DNA from 3 places in the Pseudoalteromonas sp. BMB genome. Region 1 is predicted to be linked to each of the others. Evidence: predicted binding sites of a transcription regulator. Region 1 holds the regulator's gene; each other region holds the start of a gene.
What was found. Region 1 encodes MetJ, which represses methionine synthesis genes. Its sites were predicted from a motif close to TAGACGTCTAGACGTCTA; they were not measured.
Positions count from the first base shown of each region.

Region 1 (6,358 bases):
GGCATTAGCGCCTCTAATTCAATATCGTCAAGCTCAAGTTCAATGCCTAACTCTCGTGCTAAGATCAAAAGCTTACGCTGCATATCACGGCCAGATAGATCTTCGCGCGGATCGGGCTCGGTAAAACCAAGTTCTTGCGCCCCAAGCACTAGCTCAGAAAATGCTTCAGAACCATCATAGCGACTACAAAGCCAAGATAAAGTGCCGGAAAAGACGCCTTCAATTCTCACCACTTCATCGCCACTATTTTGCAGATCAGCCAATGCAAAGTTAATGGGAAGACCTGCGCCAACACTGGTATTGTAACGCCATAACAGGTTACGCTCTTGTAACTGCTGACGCAGCTTTGAGTACCAACCTTGTTGTGCCGTGCCGGCATATTTATTGGCGCTGATCAAATGACAGTCATGTTCAACAAACAGCGGATACAACTCACTGAAACGCTCGCTCGCAGTAATATCGACCACCACTTTATGCTCGTAATCTAGCTCTTTAATACGAGTGAATAGCTCTGCTTCATTGTATTCGATGGCCTCATTTTGCCATTGCTGTTGCCACGATGCTAAATTCAACCCGCTTGGACAGAACAACATTTGCTTAGAACGCAGTAGGCCAACCAACTTAAGATCAAAGTGCTCACTCAGCTTAGCGACTTGGTTTTTGCATTGTTCGATAAACACTTCACCCACGTTGCCAACACCCGCCACAATCACTGCAAGCTCTCTGCCTTTATTCACCAAACGCTCGTGCAATATAGCAAGTAGATCGCTATCAATTGCTTGATCGGTTAACACTAAGCTGTAATGGCGCTCTTGCAGCACAAAACGGGTGACAATTGCATGTTCATCCAATAGCTCCAGTGCCTGCTGATGTAAGCCAGCGACATCCTGACTTGGGGCAACAATAGCAAAGCCTTGTACTTGTGATTCAATAATATTGGCCCGCGAATCCAGCGCTTTGATCACAACATGGCTAAACTCAGATGGCACCAGTAAGTGTGCCTCTCCACCTTTAACAAAATGATGAATGCTATGCTGGATAAGCTGGCTTAGCTGTTTTACTTCACCACTTTTTAGCTGCTCAACGCGTAACAGGTCAAGTTGTCCAAAAGTGGTAATAAAGCGCTTCTCTTTGCTATAGCCTGCCTTTACTATCTCAGTGCCAAGCGCATCAGCATCAAAGCTGCTACGAACTTGTAGTTTTATATCGGTATCTTTAAGTGGAGACAGCGTTTTTGCATGTAATACCGGATTACCTAATCGTGCGAGTAATTCAGCTTGGCCACGGCATACCTTAGTGTATTTTATGGCATTAGCGACTTTACGTGGATCAGTGCTGAATACACCAGTTGTATCCGTCCAAATTGATACTTGAGCCGCATCAAGGTAACTTGCCAACAAAGTTGCGCTATAGTCACTGCCATTTCGGCCTAAAGTCACAGTTTCACCTTGTGCATTTGCGGCAATAAAACCGGTAACGATATAGATAGCGTGATCATCAATGGCGCGATAGCACGCTTCTTTGTTATGGGCGTGGAGTAACACTCCCTCTTGTTGTACGAATAACCTACGAGCGTCGACAGCTTTGGCTTCAACACCTTGAGAGCTGAGGTAGTTTGCTAATATACGAGCCGACCATAGCTCTCCATGTGCAAGTAAACTCGCGTAGTGAAGCAGCTGTTCTTCTCGCCCTAAAGCGATTGCTTGCAGCTCATTGACGAGCTGTTTGAGTAACACACTGTGTTGTTCACCTACAAACAGGGCATCAATTAATTCTCGTTGATGATTTTCAACTTGTAATAAAACATCGTTGAATGCGCGAACATCTTGCTGCTCAAAGCTTTGCCATAACTTCACTAGGGTATTCGTTGTTTTTCCTGCAGCAGAAACCACAACACTGTCACCTAGTTGACATTGCTCTAACACTATCTTGGCAACTGCCTGATAACGCTCTGGCGAGCTTAAACTCGAACCACCAAACTTATGTACTACTTTTGCCATTTACTCACCACAACGCTACTGTATGTGCAGGCGTTAATTTGAATGACTTAGCATCATCACTCGCCTGACTTTCATCAATACATGCAAATCCTGATTCCAGATCTGCAATAAGATCCTGTGCATCTTCAATGCCTACAGAAATACGAATCAACGTGTCGCCCACTCCCGCTTCTAAACGCGCTTGCGGATCCATACCTGCGTGTGTCATCGTCGCTGGATGGCAAATAAGACTCTCAACCCCACCTAAAGATTCTGCCAATGAAAAGTGCGTTAGAGACGTTAAAAACTTCGCTGATGTTTGCAGATCGCCTTTGATATCAAAGCTCACCATGCCACCAAAGCCGAGCTGTTGTTTTTTCGCAAGTTCGTGTTGAGGATGCGACTCAAGGCCAGGGTAATAAACTTGGCTAACATACGGCGACTTTTCTAAATACTCCGCAATAAGCTGAGCATTTTCTTGATGTTGGCGTAAACGCACGTTTAAGGTGCGCAGTCCACGTAGGGTAAGGTAACTATCAAAAGGTGCACCGGTAATACCGATATTATTCGCCCACCAAGCTAACTCATCACCCAACTCCTGTGTACGCGCGATCACCGCGCCCCCCACGACATCAGAATGACCATTGATATATTTAGTAGTTGAATGCACGACTACATCTACGCCAAAGGCAATGGGATTTTGTAGTGCTGGAGACAAGAAGGTGTTGTCGGCGGCGACCAAAGCACCCACTGCGTGTGCTGCATTTACGACAGCTTCTATATCCGTTAGCCTTAATATTGGGTTACTTGGTGTTTCAATCCAAACTAATTTAGGTTTGATCTGCTGCAGCTGTGCAAGACTTTCCGATTGTGTGAGATCCAAGACGGCTAATTTGAGCAATCCACGCTTAGCAAGCGATGTAAACAAGCGATAGCTACCACCGTAACAGTCATGTGGAATAACCAGCGTATCGTCATGGTTAAGTAGCTGAGTTACTAGGTGAACGGCAGCCATGCCAGTCGCGGTAATAATGCCACGAGCACCACCTTCAAGTTCGGTAAGTGCCTGTGCAAGCACATCACGATTAAAGTTACCACTGCGTCCATAATCGTAGTCGCGTTTGGTATCAAAATCGGCAAAAGAATAGGTGGTAGAAAGGTAAAGCGGTGGCACTACTGCCCCATGTGCTTTATCAGCTTCTATACCGTGACGCACTGCAACCGTCGATTTATTAACTTGACTCATAAGGTCACCTAGATAGTTGGATGTTTAGACGTCTAAAAGGTTAGAGCAACAGAAACTAGAAGTCAAAACATTTATACTGCTAAATGGCTAAATAACTAGTATTTGACTATCTTTTTTAAACCGATAAAATTTCGCCACTCTAGGCGTTGCTAATACGACTGAGTTATTGAAAACTATGGCAGAGATTCTTCTATCTCGCTATGGCGGATTAGTTTATTCATCTATTTGAGTTTGGGATTTATCTTTAATTCGTAAGGTTATCCCTATATTCATGCGGTTGGTGAATAATGTAGACCAGAACCCAGTCATATTGGCATTGATGTAACTGAGGCAAGTACACAATTATGGCAAAATGGAACGGTGAGTATATTCACCCATATGCAGAACACGGTAAGAAAGCAGAGCAAGTAAAAAAGATCACGGTGAGCATACCTCTGAATGTACTCAAAGTGCTAACTGATGAGCGTACACGTCGCCAAGTGAATAACTTACGTCATGCCACGAACAGTGAGCTTTTATGTGAGGCGTTTCTACATGCCTTCACAGGTCAGCCACTGCCGAGTGATGAAGACTTGAGAAAAGATAATCCAGAGCGTATTCCGTTAGAAGTAAGACAAATAATGGAAGAGCGCGGTTTGGAGATCCCAGAAATAAACGAAGAGTGATAACTACTCTTACTCTGTGGAAATACAGACACAAAAAAAGCCTCAATCGAGGCTTTTTTCATTTGGATAATACCAATGGTATTATTCCATATATCCAGCAGGCATATCGATTTGTGCCACACCTGATTCAATTGCAGCTACCGCTACCGCTTTTGCGATACGAGGTAACAAACGCGGATCCATTGGTTTTGGAATAATGTACTCAGGACCAAACTCAAGACTATCCACGTCAGCTGCTTTTAACACTTCAGCAGGCACAGGCTCTTTCGCAATCGTTCTAATTGCTTCAACCGCTGCAATCTTCATCTCGTCATTGATAGCGGTTGCACGTACATCAAGCGCACCACGGAAGATAAACGGGAAACACAGCACGTTATTTACTTGATTTGGATAATCTGAGCGACCTGTCGCCATGATCAAATCATTACGTGCACCGTGTGCAACTTCAGGACTGATCTCTGGATCTGGGTTAGAGCAAGCGAATACCACAGGCTTGTCAGCCATTAATTTTAGATCTTCAGCAGAAAGTAAGTCTGGGCCAGAAACACCAACAAATACATCCGCATCCGCAATCACGTCTTGTAACGTACGCTTATCCGTGTTGTTTGCAAACAGCTCTTTGTATTCATTTAGGTCATCACGGCGAGTATGGATCACGCCTTTTCTGTCCAGCATATAGATGTGCTCACGTTGAGCACCACACTTGATCAATAATTCCATACAAGCAATAGCAGCTGCACCCGCGCCAAGACACACAATAATCGCATCGTGAATATCTTTACCTTGGATTTCCAACGCATTCAGCATACCCGCAGCGGTTACAATTGCGGTGCCGTGCTGATCATCATGGAATACAGGAACGTCACAACGTTCGATTAGCGCGCGCTCAATTTCAAAGCACTCTGGCGCTTTAATATCTTCGAGGTTAATACCGCCAAATGTGTCTGCGATATTTGCCACCGTATTAATGAAGTCTTCGGTGGTGTTGTGCTTAACTTCGATATCGATTGAATCAAGACCCGCAAAACGCTTAAATAATAGCGCCTTACCTTCCATAACAGGCTTTGACGCCAAAGGGCCTAAGTTACCCAAGCCAAGAATTGCCGTACCATTACTGATCACCGCAACCATATTTCCTTTACCCGTGTAACGATATGCATTCGCCGGATCAGCCGCGATTTCACGTACTGGCTCTGCAACACCTGGGCTATATGCAAGTGCTAAGTCTTTTACGGTCTCGGCAGGTTTAGTGAGTTCAACACTGATTTTACCTGGAACGGGCTTCTCGTGATAATCTAGAGCTTGTTGACGAAAATCTGTCATGGCGCGATATTTTCCTACGAAGTTAATGTGAGAGTGTGGTAAACGTTCGCATTCTGAATGTTGGCAACCTATCTAGGCTGGTTACAGCAACACACAGTGCGATTAACTATATGAGCGACGACATTCAACCACTCAACAAGCGTATGTGCTTTGCTGTCGCGGTATGTCAATAGGACATATAGTTAATCGACCGTATTCACACAATACCGAGTTTTGCTCATTATTCAAGTAAAATCAGGTCTATCCACTAGCACGGCATTTTCTATACTTTTCCGAGAAGATAAGCTCAATTTTAAGAAATATTTCACAAATAAAATAGCTAAAACTTAAGAAACAAGACGCTAAAACCAGCACAAAATGTATAAAATCAGAACAAATGTACACTAATTATAAAAACAATAAGGAAATAGCAACTTAGCTAATTTTAACGTCAAGATACCGACATTTAATCGCAATATACTGACTTTAGTTTATATTAAGTACTCATACCTGATACTATTTACTATATGAGCTTTGATTATTTTCACAACTTAAGCTCGTAAATGTTCAATATTTATCTGCTAAATAGAGTTTTTACTCTACCCAAGAGATCAGTAAAGTTTTGCTGCCAAACTAGCAAGTTTTTTATTTTAGAAGAATAAAAGACACAATAAGACGGGATGACTGACGGTCTGTCTGTTGATGCAGAATAGGATGTATAAATCGGGAAGGTATTTTCAAACAGGCACAAAAAAAGCACCCTAAGGTGCTTTTTTCGACTAGACCAACAAGATTACTTCTTGCTGCTAAGTGCACCGAAACGCTTGTTAAAGCGATCTACACGGCCACCTGTGTCAAGGATCTTCTGCTTACCAGTGTAGAACGGGTGACATGCAGAACATACGTCTAGGTGAATATCTTTACATAGCGTTGAACGAGTTTCGAACTTGTTACCGCAAGAGCACGATGCAGTGATCGTCTCGTAATTAGGGTGAATACCTTCTTTCATAGCAACCTCTAGTTAAGGCCGTATCGCTCTCCAAACCCGAAGTCTGGCACCATACGTAGTTATACAAAAATGTGGACGCGTATTTTAGTGCCTATCTGAACAATCTACAAGCAATATTTCAGAGTTTTTTATCACCGCCTCTGAGTACGTTTTCAAT
Region 1 covers NZ_MBQA01000157.1:5,288-11,645, reverse strand. The annotation lists gene metL (bifunctional aspartate kinase/homoserine dehydrogenase II) at 1-2,000, opposite strand, end outside; gene metB (cystathionine gamma-synthase) at 2,005-3,225, opposite strand; gene metJ (met regulon transcriptional regulator MetJ) at 3,570-3,890, shown strand; gene BB427_RS09560 (malic enzyme-like NAD(P)-binding protein) at 3,972-5,213, opposite strand; gene rpmE (50S ribosomal protein L31) at 5,986-6,201, opposite strand.

Region 2 (6,358 bases), on a different contig from region 1:
CAGCCCAAGGGAAGATGGAGCCAATCAATGAGCTTGAAATAGAGCTGATTGAGGGAAACAAAGAAGATCTTTTCTTATTAGCCGATCACCTAATTAAACAAGCTGGTATGCGCTTGGGACTATACTCAAAGGCCGCCAGAGGGTATCGAATTGCCGATGATAAACCTCTAAAACCAAATAAGTTTATAGGATTTGTACCGCTCAAATCTCAGGTAACGCAAGAACAAGCGTTAATTGCGACAGTCAGTTATGGTATTCAGTTCGTCCAAAAACATGAGCAATGTTATTTTAATAAACCAAGTCTCAAGACATTAAAACGAGTTATTGACGGAGTTTCGCTTATCCGTCACGCGTTTTGGTTGTTTGATGACATCGTTGATAAAAGCTCGACTGAGAGTATTCGCAATGAGTTAAAATGGTTGTTGTCAGAACTTGCTTGGGTCGAAAATGCAATTCATTTGAAAACCTATACCTCAAAGCGCCATGCTTATCATAAGAAACTTAATCAGTTTCCTGAATTGGCGCAGGTCATTACCGATCTGCAAGATGTTCAGCCAACACCGACGGACATTGAAGATTTATTTCATTGCACCCGCTATAACCGTTTGATCCTTTCACTTACTCGCTGGCTTGTTGATAGAGCGTGGCGTAAAAACTGGGATCAAAAAGCACTGAGTGCAGCAGAGCTACCGGTCACAGAAATCGCAAGCCAATTATTTGATAAAGACTGGCAAGAGTTGAAAAACTTGCTTCCACAGGATAAATCGCTTTCTGAAAAAGATTATTTACATGTCAGAATAAAGCTAGAAAATACGCTGCTAAGCGGTAACTGTCTGGGTAAGCTTTACGATAAAGAAACGCGCAAAGCGTTTAGAACGCCTTGGATTGATATCGTTTATGGTATTTATGAGCTAGAAACACTGGCGTATTTATATCAGCTTTGCCAAAGCCAAAATGCAGACGAGCTGCAAGAAGTGCAGGCATGGCTTAAGCAAAAATCAGACTTTTTGATAAGTGCTATGGAGCAAAGTCGACAATCTTCCATGCATAGCGAACCATATTGGTTCTAACCAGATTAAGCGGGGTTTTATCCCGCTTTTTTGTACCACTTCATTACAATCAATACTGCAAATATCAGGCGATGAACTAAACTTGGGTGTATCAATTCTGAGGTAGCCCAATGATCGATATAGACGATAAAGTGCTGAATGATTTGCGCGGCGGATTTAACTTACCTGCTAAGCCTGAAATATTACAAGCCTTACAAAATGAACTATCACAACCGGAGCCTGAGTTATTTACCGTGGCGGATATTATTGCGGCAGATGTTGGTGCGTCTGCTGCGGTGTTAAAGGTAATTAATTCACCCGCTTATGGTCTTGCCCGTACAATCACAGATATAAAACAAGCTGTGATGTTTTTGGGCGTGAACTGTATTACGCAGCTAGTGACTGGATATTTGCTTAAAAATGCGTTTGAGCAGTCAAAGTGCTGTATTTCACTGCAGCAGTTTTGGGATAATGCTGCGGATATCTCAAAAGCAGCAATGGTGGTTGGACATCATTTAAAAGCATCATTACCCCTAGAGAATTTGCAACTGCTCGGACTCTTTCACGATGCCGGGATCCCAGCAATGGCCGTAAAATATCCAGACTATGCTGAAGTAATAAAACAGTCTATAGAGCGGCCTGAGCAAACATTGATTTACTACGAGCAGCAAAAGTATCCAGTGCCTCACACTGTGATAGGCTACTTTCTAGCGACGTCTTGGCACTTACCCAAAGAAATATGTCAGATGATTTTGCGCCACCATGACGTTAGCTATCTTGAAGAGCAAAAAAATGCACAACATGTGCAAACCTTTGCGGCACTTAAACTGGCTGAAAACCTCTGTTTCGAAGCAAAGCATTTTAGAAGCGCAGCGGATTGGTATCTATTTAAAGACAAGGTGATGATTGAGCTTAATCTTCATGACGATGAGTATCAAAACTTAAAAGATGATGTCGACGAGGTATTTATCGGGTAGGGGGGTTATCTACGGGCATTAAAAAAAGGCGCACTTGGCGCCTTTTTTACTTTTTCAGCAGGGGATTATAGGCCTGCAGCTGCACGTAGTGCGTCAGCTTTATCTGTTGCTTCCCAAGGGAACTCTTCACGACCAAAGTGGCCGTAAGCAGCAGTAGGCTGATAAATTGGACGCTCAAGGTCTAGCATAGTGATTAGACCGTAAGGACGTAAGTCGAAGTGCTCGCGGATAAGTTCGATTAAACGCGACTCATCAAGCTTGGCTGTACCGAACGTTTCTACACTGATAGAAGTAGGCTCAGCAACACCGATTGCGTAAGACACTTGGATCTCACACTTGTCAGCAAGGCCAGCGGCAACAATGTTCTTCGCAACGTAACGCGCTGCGTAAGCTGCAGAACGGTCAACTTTTGATGGATCTTTACCAGAGAATGCACCACCACCGTGACGAGCCATACCGCCGTATGTATCTACGATGATTTTACGACCAGTTAGACCACAGTCACCCATAGGACCACCGATAACGAAACGGCCAGTTGGGTTGATGAAGAACTTAGTTGCTTCAGTGATAAGCTCTGCAGGTAATGTAGGCTTGATGATAGTTTCCATCACAGCTTCTACAAGGTCAGCTTGTGATACAGAATCACAGTGCTGTGTAGATAATACGACTGCATCGATACCTACTGCTTTACCGTTTTCGTACGCGAATGTTACCTGAGACTTAGCGTCTGGACGTAACCAAGGTAGCGTGCCGTCTTTACGAACTTGCGCTTGGCGCTGAACTAGACGGTGTGAGTATGTGATAGGCGCAGGCATAAGTACGTCAGTTTCGTTACACGCATAACCAAACATTAGGCCTTGGTCACCAGCACCTTGTTCTTCTGGACGAGAACGGTCAACACCTTGGTTGATATCAGGTGATTGCTTACCAATGGTGTTAAGGATTGCACATGAATCAGCGTCAAAGCCCATGTCAGAGTGTGTGTAACCAATTTCACGCACGGTTTTACGAGTTAATTCCTCGATATCAACCCAAGCGCTAGTTGTGATTTCACCACCAACCATAACCATACCGGTTTTAACGTAAGTTTCACACGCAACACGTGCTTTTGGATCTTGCTCAAGGATGGCATCTAGAACCGCATCAGAGATCTGATCGGCGATTTTATCTGGATGGCCCTCAGAAACAGATTCAGAAGTAAATAAATGTTTAGCCATTGTATTTATGCTCACAAATATTGCGCTTCACAAACATCAGGGACAGCGCGAAAAATTAAGAGGCGTATTCTAACCAAAAAACCTAGGCATTGACTAGTTATTTTACGCCTAGACGTCCAAAATTGTGCAAACTTTTTTAATGGTCGGAAAAAGTCCGTCTGTACCCGTTTTTTTATGGCCTTTGCCGTTGCAGTTAGCCATATAAATAAGTAAGAATGGGCTCAAACCCCCGCGAAACACATTTAAAGGTAGGAGAATTCATGCCATCTCGCAAAGAACTTGCTAATGCAATTCGCGTTCTTTCCATGGACGCTGTACAAAAGGCCAAGTCTGGCCACCCAGGAGCCCCTATGGGCATGGCGGACATCGCAGAAGTACTTTGGCGCGATTTTTTAAAGCACAATCCAAGTAATCCTGAGTGGTTCGACAGAGATCGCTTCGTATTATCAAACGGTCACGGCTCGATGTTAATTTATTCATTGTTGCATTTGTCGGGTTATGACTTATCAATTGACGACATCAAAAATTTCCGTCAGCTACACTCAAAAACACCAGGCCACCCAGAATATGGTTATGCGCCAGGTATTGAAACTACTACTGGCCCATTAGGTCAGGGTATTACTAATGCGGTAGGTATGGCGATTGCTGAAAAAGCATTGGCTGCACAGTTTAACCGTGAAGATTACGACATCGTTAATCACTATACCTATGCATTTTTAGGTGATGGTTGTTTGATGGAAGGTATCTCACACGAAGCTTGTTCACTTGCGGGTACCCTTGGTCTTGGCAAACTGATTGCATTTTGGGATGACAACGGTATTTCAATCGACGGTGAAGTTGAAGGCTGGTTTAGCGACGATACACCAAAACGTTTTGAGTCTTATGGCTGGCATGTTATTGCCGGTGTTGATGGCCACGATAGCGATGCGATTAAAGCGGCAATCGAAGCGGCGCAAGCAGAGTCTGACAAGCCAACCCTTATTTGTTGTAAAACGGTTATCGGTTATGGTTCACCAAATAAATCTGGTAGCCATGATTGCCACGGTGCACCGCTAGGTGATGATGAAATCAAAGCGGCACGTGAATTCCTTGGTTGGGAGCACGGCGCATTTGAAATACCAGAAGATGTGTACGCGAAATGGGACGCAACAGCACGTGGTCAAAATCAACAAAGTGACTGGTTGATTAAGTTTACTGAATACCAAATGCATTACCCTGAGCTTGCTGCTGAATTTGAGCGTCGCATGAAAGGCGAGCTTCCAGCAGACTGGTCTGAGAAAACAGAAGCTTATATCGCAGAGCTTCAAGCGAATCCTGCAAACCCAGCAACTCGTAAAGCATCACAAAATGCATTGAATGCTTATGGTCCAATTCTGCCTGAGTTTATGGGTGGCTCTGCTGACCTTGCGGGTTCTAACTTAACACTTTGGGATCAATCTAAAGGCTTAACGGCAGAAGATGCTGCGGGTAACTATATTTTCTACGGTGTGCGTGAATTTGGTATGTCTGCCATCATGAATGGTATTGCACTGCACAGAGGCTTTATCCCTTACGGTGCGACATTCCTGATGTTTATGGAATACGCGCGTAATGCCGTACGTATGGCTGCATTGATGAAGCAAAGAAGCATCTTTGTGTACACTCATGATTCAATCGGTCTTGGTGAAGATGGTCCAACACACCAGCCGGTAGAACAAATGGCGAACTTACGTACTACGCCAAACCTTGCGAGCTGGCGCCCATGTGACCAAGTTGAGTCAGCAGTTGCTTGGCAGCAAGCGGTTGAACGCGCTGATGGTCCATCTGCACTCGTATTTACCCGTCAAGGTCTTGCACAGCAGCCTCGTACCGCTGAGCAAGTTGCAGCGATTAAGCAAGGTGGTTATGTACTTTCTTGTGACGGTGAGCCTGAACTCATCCTTATTGCAACCGGTTCTGAAGTGCAACTTGCGGTTGAGTCTGCGGATAAGCTTCGTGCAGAAGGTAAAAAGGTACGTGTTGTGTCTATGCCTTCAACGGACATTTTTGATGCGCAATCTCCAGCATACAAAGAAAGCGTACTACCAAGCTCAGTAACGCGTCGCGTCGCTATCGAAGCGGGTATTGAGGACTTCTGGTATAAATATGTAGGCCTAAATGGTGCTATCGTTGGTATGACAACGTTTGGTGAGTCAGCGCCTGCTGATGAGCTATTCAAGCTATTCGGCTTTACGGTAGAAAATATCGTTGAGAAGGCAAACGCATTGTTTGCATAATCAAAGAAAAGAAACAAAAAACCCATGCCATGCATGGGTTTTTTTATGCTTAGTGGTTTTGCTAAACCACCTAAAGCTTTGAGACTGTTTCCTGCTCAAAGCTCAGGTTAGATAGTTAAACCTTAAACTGTTCTACCGATAAGCGTAACTCTTCGGCGAGTTTAGCAACCTCAGAACTAGAGATTGAGGTTTGGCTCGCGCCTTCAGCTGTTTGCTCTGCGATTGTTACAATCGATTCTAAACGTTCACTAATTTCCTGTGCTACTTGTTGTTGCTCATTCGCCGCGTTTGCAATCTCTTCACTCACATCATGAGCCTGAGAAACGGCTGCAGTGATGGAGTTTAGTGCTTCATTAGCAAGGTCGCTCTGAGTTACGCACGACTCCGCCTGCTGTTTGCCTTTCGACATCGCGCCTACCGCTTCTTCGGCACCTGCTTGTAAGGATTCAATCATTGCTTGAATTTCTTGAGTTGACTCTTGAGTCTTACTTGCGAGCGAGCGCACTTCGTCTGCCACTACCGCGAAGCCACGACCCTGTTCACCAGCACGCGCAGCTTCGATTGCAGCGTTTAGCGCAAGGAGGTTAGTTTGCTCGGCAATACCACGGATAACATCCAAAATACTGCCTATCGAAGCGCTGTCTTGGTGTAGTTTGTTAATCACGCGAGAGGCTTCATCCACTTCCCTTGCGAGTTGCTCAATAGTGTGTTTGTTCTCATGTGAAATGCCTTTAACACGCTCAGCTTCTTTATCAGCATTTTTAATTTCTTGTAATGCTTGATGCGCGCTGTTACTAACACCGTGAGAGGTGCTACTCATCTCAGTTGTAGCGGTAGCTGCTTGCTCTACTTGTGCCTGC
Region 2 covers NZ_MBQA01000194.1:1,512-7,869, reverse strand. The annotation lists gene BB427_RS19055 (CYTH and CHAD domain-containing protein) at 1-1,070, shown strand, start outside; gene BB427_RS19050 (HDOD domain-containing protein) at 1,181-2,026, shown strand; gene metK (methionine adenosyltransferase) at 2,092-3,243, opposite strand; gene tkt (transketolase) at 3,504-5,498, shown strand; gene BB427_RS19035 (methyl-accepting chemotaxis protein) at 5,614-6,358, opposite strand, start outside.
Region 2: a site for MetJ is predicted at 3,345-3,362, ahead of metK (methionine adenosyltransferase). Genes of this name have one in related genera too.

Region 3 (6,358 bases), on a different contig from region 1:
AAGATTAATCTCACGGCTTAGGCTTGCCATATCATAATCTTCCATCGAGATGGTGGTAGCATTAAAAGTATTGGTTTCAATGATATCCGCGCCAGCAGCTAGATAATCGCGATGGATCTGTTTGATTATCTCAGGCTGCGTCAAACTTAGCAGATCGTTGTTGCCTTTAATAAGGACATGCCAATCTTTAAAGCGCTCACCGCGATAGTCTTCTTCTTCTAATTTGTGCTTTTGGATCATGGTCCCCATTGCACCATCTAAGATCAGAATACGTTGCTGCATTGCTTGCTTAAGCTGCTCTGCTATTTGCTCACCGTTTACGGCTACATTATTCGGCATAATTGTTAGTCCTTACATCTTGGCTAACTAAGTTAATATCATAAGGTGTGGTTTGGTAAACATAGTAGTTTAACCAATTTGAGAATAACAAGAATGCATGGCTTTGCCATGTTTTAGATGGACGTTTGCTGGTGTCATTCTCAGGAAAATAGTTCTCAGGCTGCGGTGCGTTGGCCATCTTTTCACAATCGCGAAGATATTCTTTTTGTAGCGTATCGGCGTCGTATTCAGGATGACCGGTAATGTATACTTGGCTACCTGAGTGATTTTTAATTAAGTAAGCGCCCACTTTTTCAGAGCCTGCTAACACCACTAGGTCTTTACACGCATTAATTTTATCGATGTCGATGTGGCCATAACGTGAGTGTGGCACCAAAAACTCATCATCAAAGCCGCGAGTGAGCGCCCCGTGGTCAAAATAACAGTGGTGCTTAAATACGCCACACAGTTTGTCATTTTTTAGTGCTCGCTTTAACCCATAATGGTGATACAAACCGGCATGTGCGGCCCAACAAGAAAACAGAGTTGAAGTAACATGGTGCTCAGCCCAATCAAAAAACGCCTGTAATTCCTGCCAATACACCACATCGTCATATTCAAGATGCGCCAGCGGCGCACCGGTGACTATCAAAGCATCATAATTTTGCTCTTTTACATCCGAAAAATAGCGATAAAACATATCTAGATGTTGTTCTGAGTTTTCAGAGCTGCGGTGGGTGTCTAGTCGCAACAAATCAACATTCACCTGCAAAGGGGTATTTGCCAGTAATCGGATAAATTGCACCTCAGTCTCCACCTTATTCGGCATCAAGTTTAATATCGCGAGCCGCATTGGGCGGATCTCTTGAGTTGATGCACGACTTTGTGGCATCACGAACACATTTTCATGACGCAATTGGGCAATGGCTGGGAGTTCGTCGGTGACGGTGATTGGCATGCGCTGCTCCAGACTAATCGAATGGCATTATTATGGACAAAAACTGGAAAAATTCAACCTCTAGATGTATGGACGTCTAAACATTTATAATAATAATTTAATGCCTCACCTCTCACTGACTATTTCAATTTATGTATACTTGCCACCATATTAATAAACACATGAAACTTGATATTTATGATTGGTATTGGCGAAGCGGCAGCGATTGCGGCGGCTGGGGTATGGGCTGGCTCAACTATACTGTATAAACGATTTAGCCATCACCTTAGTCCATTTGAGTTGAACGTCAGCAAAGGCGTCATCGCTTCTGCTTTGATGATCTTGTGTTTGCTCATCGCAGGTGATGCTATGTATCCGACCTTACTCTCGAGCTGGGGCTGGCTGATAGCCAGTGGGATACTGGGCATAGCGATTGGTGACAGCGCTTACTTTGCCGCACTCAGAAATATAGGCCCTGCTCGCACTTTGGTTATTGAAAGTCTTGCACCTGCCATCGCGGGGATCTTAAACATTGTGCTCCTTGGTGTTTATCTCAGCGCATCCGCTTGGCTCGGCATTGCAGTGACGACCGTTGGTGTGATGTTGGCGATTAAGCCAAGTAGAAGCCAGCCGGTATTAGACAAAAAACATTATCTCTTGGGAGTCTGTTTTGCACTCACGGCTGCCATTTGCCAAGCGGCGGGTATGGTACTGTCCAAAGGTGCGCTAAATAACGAAAGCATTAGTAGTCTGTGGGCGGCACTTATCCGCTTAGGGTCCGGCACCCTATTTGTGGCCTTTATTGTTGTTTATTTGAAATCACAAAGCCTGTTTAAAGCACTCACACTTAAACAAATCGACAGTAAAAACTGGTTATTCGTTGCAGTGTTTTTTGGCACCTTTATTGGCCTTTGGCTACAGTTGATTTCCGTTAATCATACTGATCCCGCTATCGCACAAACCATCTTTGCAACGGCACCGCTCATGGTCATGACGATTGGACTACTGCGCAGAGAAGCTATTACTAAGTCTATGATGTTTGGAGGCCTAATTGCTTTGGCTGGAGTATTTTTATTGCTAAAAGGATAGCCAATATACACACTTAATATGTGTGCATATTGGCCTGAGTTTGGGGTTAATTTGCTACCGAAATAGAAACTGTCGCTGGCGCGCTTGTAATATCATAAAGGTTGTTACCCTTAATGCGATATTGGAACGAATCCTGGCCAATGAACCCTGCTTTTGGTGTGTAGGTAATGGAATAGTCACTGTTAACAGATACTGTACCGTTAGCTGGTGAGCTAAAAATCTCAACACCATAATAATATGGTACGCCACTATCGTTATCTTTAACGTACACATCAACAGATTGACCAGCAAAGGTTTGTGCCGAGTCATCACTCGGATACACATCGTAATTACCACCAAACGCTTGGTCTAAGCTAACTCTGATCTCTCCCCACTCCGATGTTTCTCCAGCGGGATTAACAATGCGAAAAGCAATCGTATCTATCTTTTGGTTACCGTTGTCTTCGCCTGAAAAATAAAGCACCTTACCCTTAAATTTAACCCAACGTCTGTCTAATGTGTTGTATGCAACCGCCTGACCGTATGTAGTGTAAGTTTTGTCATAAAAGCCAATTTGATCGTAGCTTTTGCTACTATCCAATTGAATACGTAGCTCACTATTTGGATAATTTGGATCAGTCACGTTACCATCGGCAAAGATATTAAATTCCTCTTGGATGTTTAATCCAGCATTGTACTCAAATATGGCTTTATCAAGCTGAGGAGCGGCACTCACTAATGGTGAAAATAACGCGACACCGACGCTAAGTGACTTTAGCCACATTGTATTTAACTTCATTTTTATTTCCTTATGGATTGATTTCCAGCTTCTTCAGCTGGGCCTTAATTAGCAACAAGACCATACCAAAAACACATTAAACTAACAATATTAACAAATCGAGACTTGGTCGTACTGGCAAAGTTAAACAACAGCAGCTAGACAGCAACAAAATACAAAAAATAGTCCACCTGAGATTTATTAAAGGCAGACACGACTTTTTGTTACCACTATATTAATATGTAAAAACAATGTATCTAGACTAATATTTATGCCTTTGCTTTTAGCTTTACTGCTCGTTGTGTTACCGGCGCATGGTTCAGAATGCCCAAGTGCTAATAATGCTAACCTCACAAGCCAAATTTTGTCTTGTAAGCAACATCTTGAAACGCTTGAACCCAAGGGTGCTCAAGCTTTTGATGCACATCTTGAGCTTGTGAGCTTGTATCGTCGAGCGGGTGACATAAAGCTCAGCAATCAAATACTGGATGAGTTGATGGCATGGAAGTTAACCACACTTCAGCGCTTTCAGGTGTTAAGACAAAGTGGTATTAATCGTTACCGCCAGCGCAATTATATTCAAGCGCTGGAGAGCTTCCACGAAGCGCAAACGCTTGCGGCTAAGTTGCAACAAAACGAACTCCTGGGTAAATCGGCAAACGATTTAGCGAATGCTTATCAGGCACTCGGAGATTTAGACACCGCCCTTACTTTATTTTTAGAAAGCTACCAAATAGCGAAAGCAACAAATGACCGACAGAGACAAGCAATCACACTTAACAATTTAGGGAATGTATCGAGGGATATTAATCAGTTGGATGATGCCATTCTCTCGTTTCGCCAAGCCCATGCGCTCCACCAGCAAGCTGGCGACCAAGTCAAAGCGAATCACACCTTGCTAAGCATCGCGGAGGTATTTTACAAAAAGCGCGACTACAACAAAGCAACTGAAATCATTGAAGATTTACTTCAACCTTTGACACAAAGCGGTGCCTATACTCAATTGTCTCGAGCCTATTTATTATTGGCCGAAATTGCCATTGCTCAAAATCATATCGCTCAGGCACAACAGCAACTTGCTTCGTTCAAACGCACTCGGCAACTTATTCAACACGGTAAAGTTGATCAGCGAGCACTGCTTATTGAAGCCAAACTCAAGCAGCTTGAGGGCGATAACCTAACAGCACAAACGTTACTTAAACAGGGGCTTGAAGCACATAATCAGCAAAATAGTCAGCTTACGGAGTTATTTTACATTGCCTTATTGCAGTCTCAATTACAAACACACGCTTATAAAGAAGCGGTAGAGACCGCACAGCGTTATAATGACATGCTTAAAAGTAGTCGTGTACAAAGTGAAAACCTTTATCAATTTCGCCTTCAAAGCGCTAACGTCTTGGCCGCGCCTAAGCACCAAACAGAGACAAGTATTTTGTCTCATGTACTCGTCGGGTTTATCGCATTTGTAGTGGGTGTGCTGGTTACTTACAGCTTTGCTCGCTATACCGCCCGCACGGGTACTAATGGATTACACGGTGGACATATGAGCATTGACGAACAGGCCGCTAGACAATTGATGGTTGAAGTAATGACACTCACTTTGACGCTTTGGGAGCAAGGTAGTGGCAAAACTCGTGTCGAATTAGCGGAAGAAAGCAAAGTGTGGAAAGTGAATATCGATGATGGTCGCTTACGAGTGCGTACTCTTGAACGCTATCTAAATATCAAAACGCTGCCCAAAAAGCCGCGTATTCGAAATATTGTTACCACGGCACAATATGTACTCACTCAATGCCAAGACGCTAATTTCGATACAGCACCTCTTTGTGAAAAAGTTGCACAACTGGAGCAAATCTTAGCGTGCTCCAACGCTACTTGATGTCTACAACAAAGGGGCTTTCGCCCCTTCTGGTATAAACAGGCCCTAGTTAACCGTCGCGGTCTCACATAAATAGCATGCTAAAGTCACGCCCATACCGGCCTCATACTCTTGGTGATGACGATCTCCTTTGAATTCAAAAGGCCCTTCGAAGCGTGGATACACTGCCATATCAGGCTTTAAGCTATTACTAAAGCCTTTCATATTTTGATGTAGAGATTGACACATTTTATTACCCATATCATAAGCAAGCCGCCAATCATCAAACTGGCCACAATCTAGTTGTGGTGTAATGCGACCAGGAATACTCTGCTTAGGACTGGTACAAACGTTACTTCCTTCACTATGTAAATATTTAAAGGTTCCAGCAGTTAATGTCATTTTACCTAGCAAAATCGTTTGCCGCTTTGGACATTTCGCCCCATCAGCAACTTCGAGCTGCGCTATCATTTCTGGGCTATGGGCTTGTACAAAGCTCGCAATCAAAGTTGCTCCCAATACTATTATTCGTCTCATAACTGTCTCCTTATTGGTTATGACACCGTTATTCGATTGCGAATGTACTCACGCTGAGACTCCAATAACGGCGATAGCAAAATCCTGCCTCAAGCGAATATTGATTGCAGCAAAAGTTACGGGGCAATTGGGTAAATTTGGGTAAAAATATAAGTAGACCTTTGATATTTAAGTTTTTATTTACCACAGCTTGATATCTAAACTTACCTAACCCAAGGCGTCCGTTTAATATCAAAGGTTTTACCCAAGTTGACCCTAACTGGCCCTACAACCTCCTATTCAATCGCTGAAAAAGTTTCCAACATCACAAGGCAAGTTAACAATGCATGAGGCATGTTGACTCAGCACAACGATGAAGGAATAGAAAAATGAAACAGAGAAATTTCACCCCCAAATTAGTCAGCCTAGTTACCAGCACGTTGTTACTGGGTAGTATTTCGCTACAAGCCGCAGAAGAATATGGAGAAATGGCCCCCTCTCAAGTAAGCCCAGAAGCGTGGCAAGCCATTTCAAACTGGTCTCAAGACCGTGTTTCCTTGCTTGAATATATCTCCGACAACGACGAAGAATATGAATTAGACCGCTACGTCGATAGCTTGATCCGCGACTATCGAGATGGCGAGATGCTAAGCCAAGCAAAAGCTATCGATCAAAACGTGTTATCAGCATGGGAAAATGCTTTTACCGAGCAAGCGCCTGAAGATAACTTTTTCTTTACTCGATATCTTATTCAATTTAAACCGACGGTATTCGAAAAATGGACACAACAGCAAAAAGTGCCAACGCTCAGCCAACATTTAGAGCTAAATGCACCGCAGCTATACAGCACTTGGCATAAGGAGTACGCAGCTCCTAAACGTAA
Region 3 covers NZ_MBQA01000196.1:48,710-55,067, forward strand. The annotation lists gene BB427_RS24650 (homocysteine S-methyltransferase family protein) at 1-339, opposite strand, end outside; gene BB427_RS19585 (homoserine O-succinyltransferase) at 329-1,276, opposite strand; gene BB427_RS19590 (DMT family transporter) at 1,454-2,344, shown strand; gene BB427_RS19595 (Ig-like domain-containing protein) at 2,391-3,122, opposite strand; gene BB427_RS19600 (tetratricopeptide repeat protein) at 3,373-4,980, shown strand; gene BB427_RS19605 (hypothetical protein) at 5,026-5,496, opposite strand; gene BB427_RS19610 (hypothetical protein) at 5,865-6,358, shown strand, end outside.
Region 3: a site for MetJ is predicted at 1,346-1,363, ahead of BB427_RS19585 (homoserine O-succinyltransferase). Genes of this name have one in related genera too.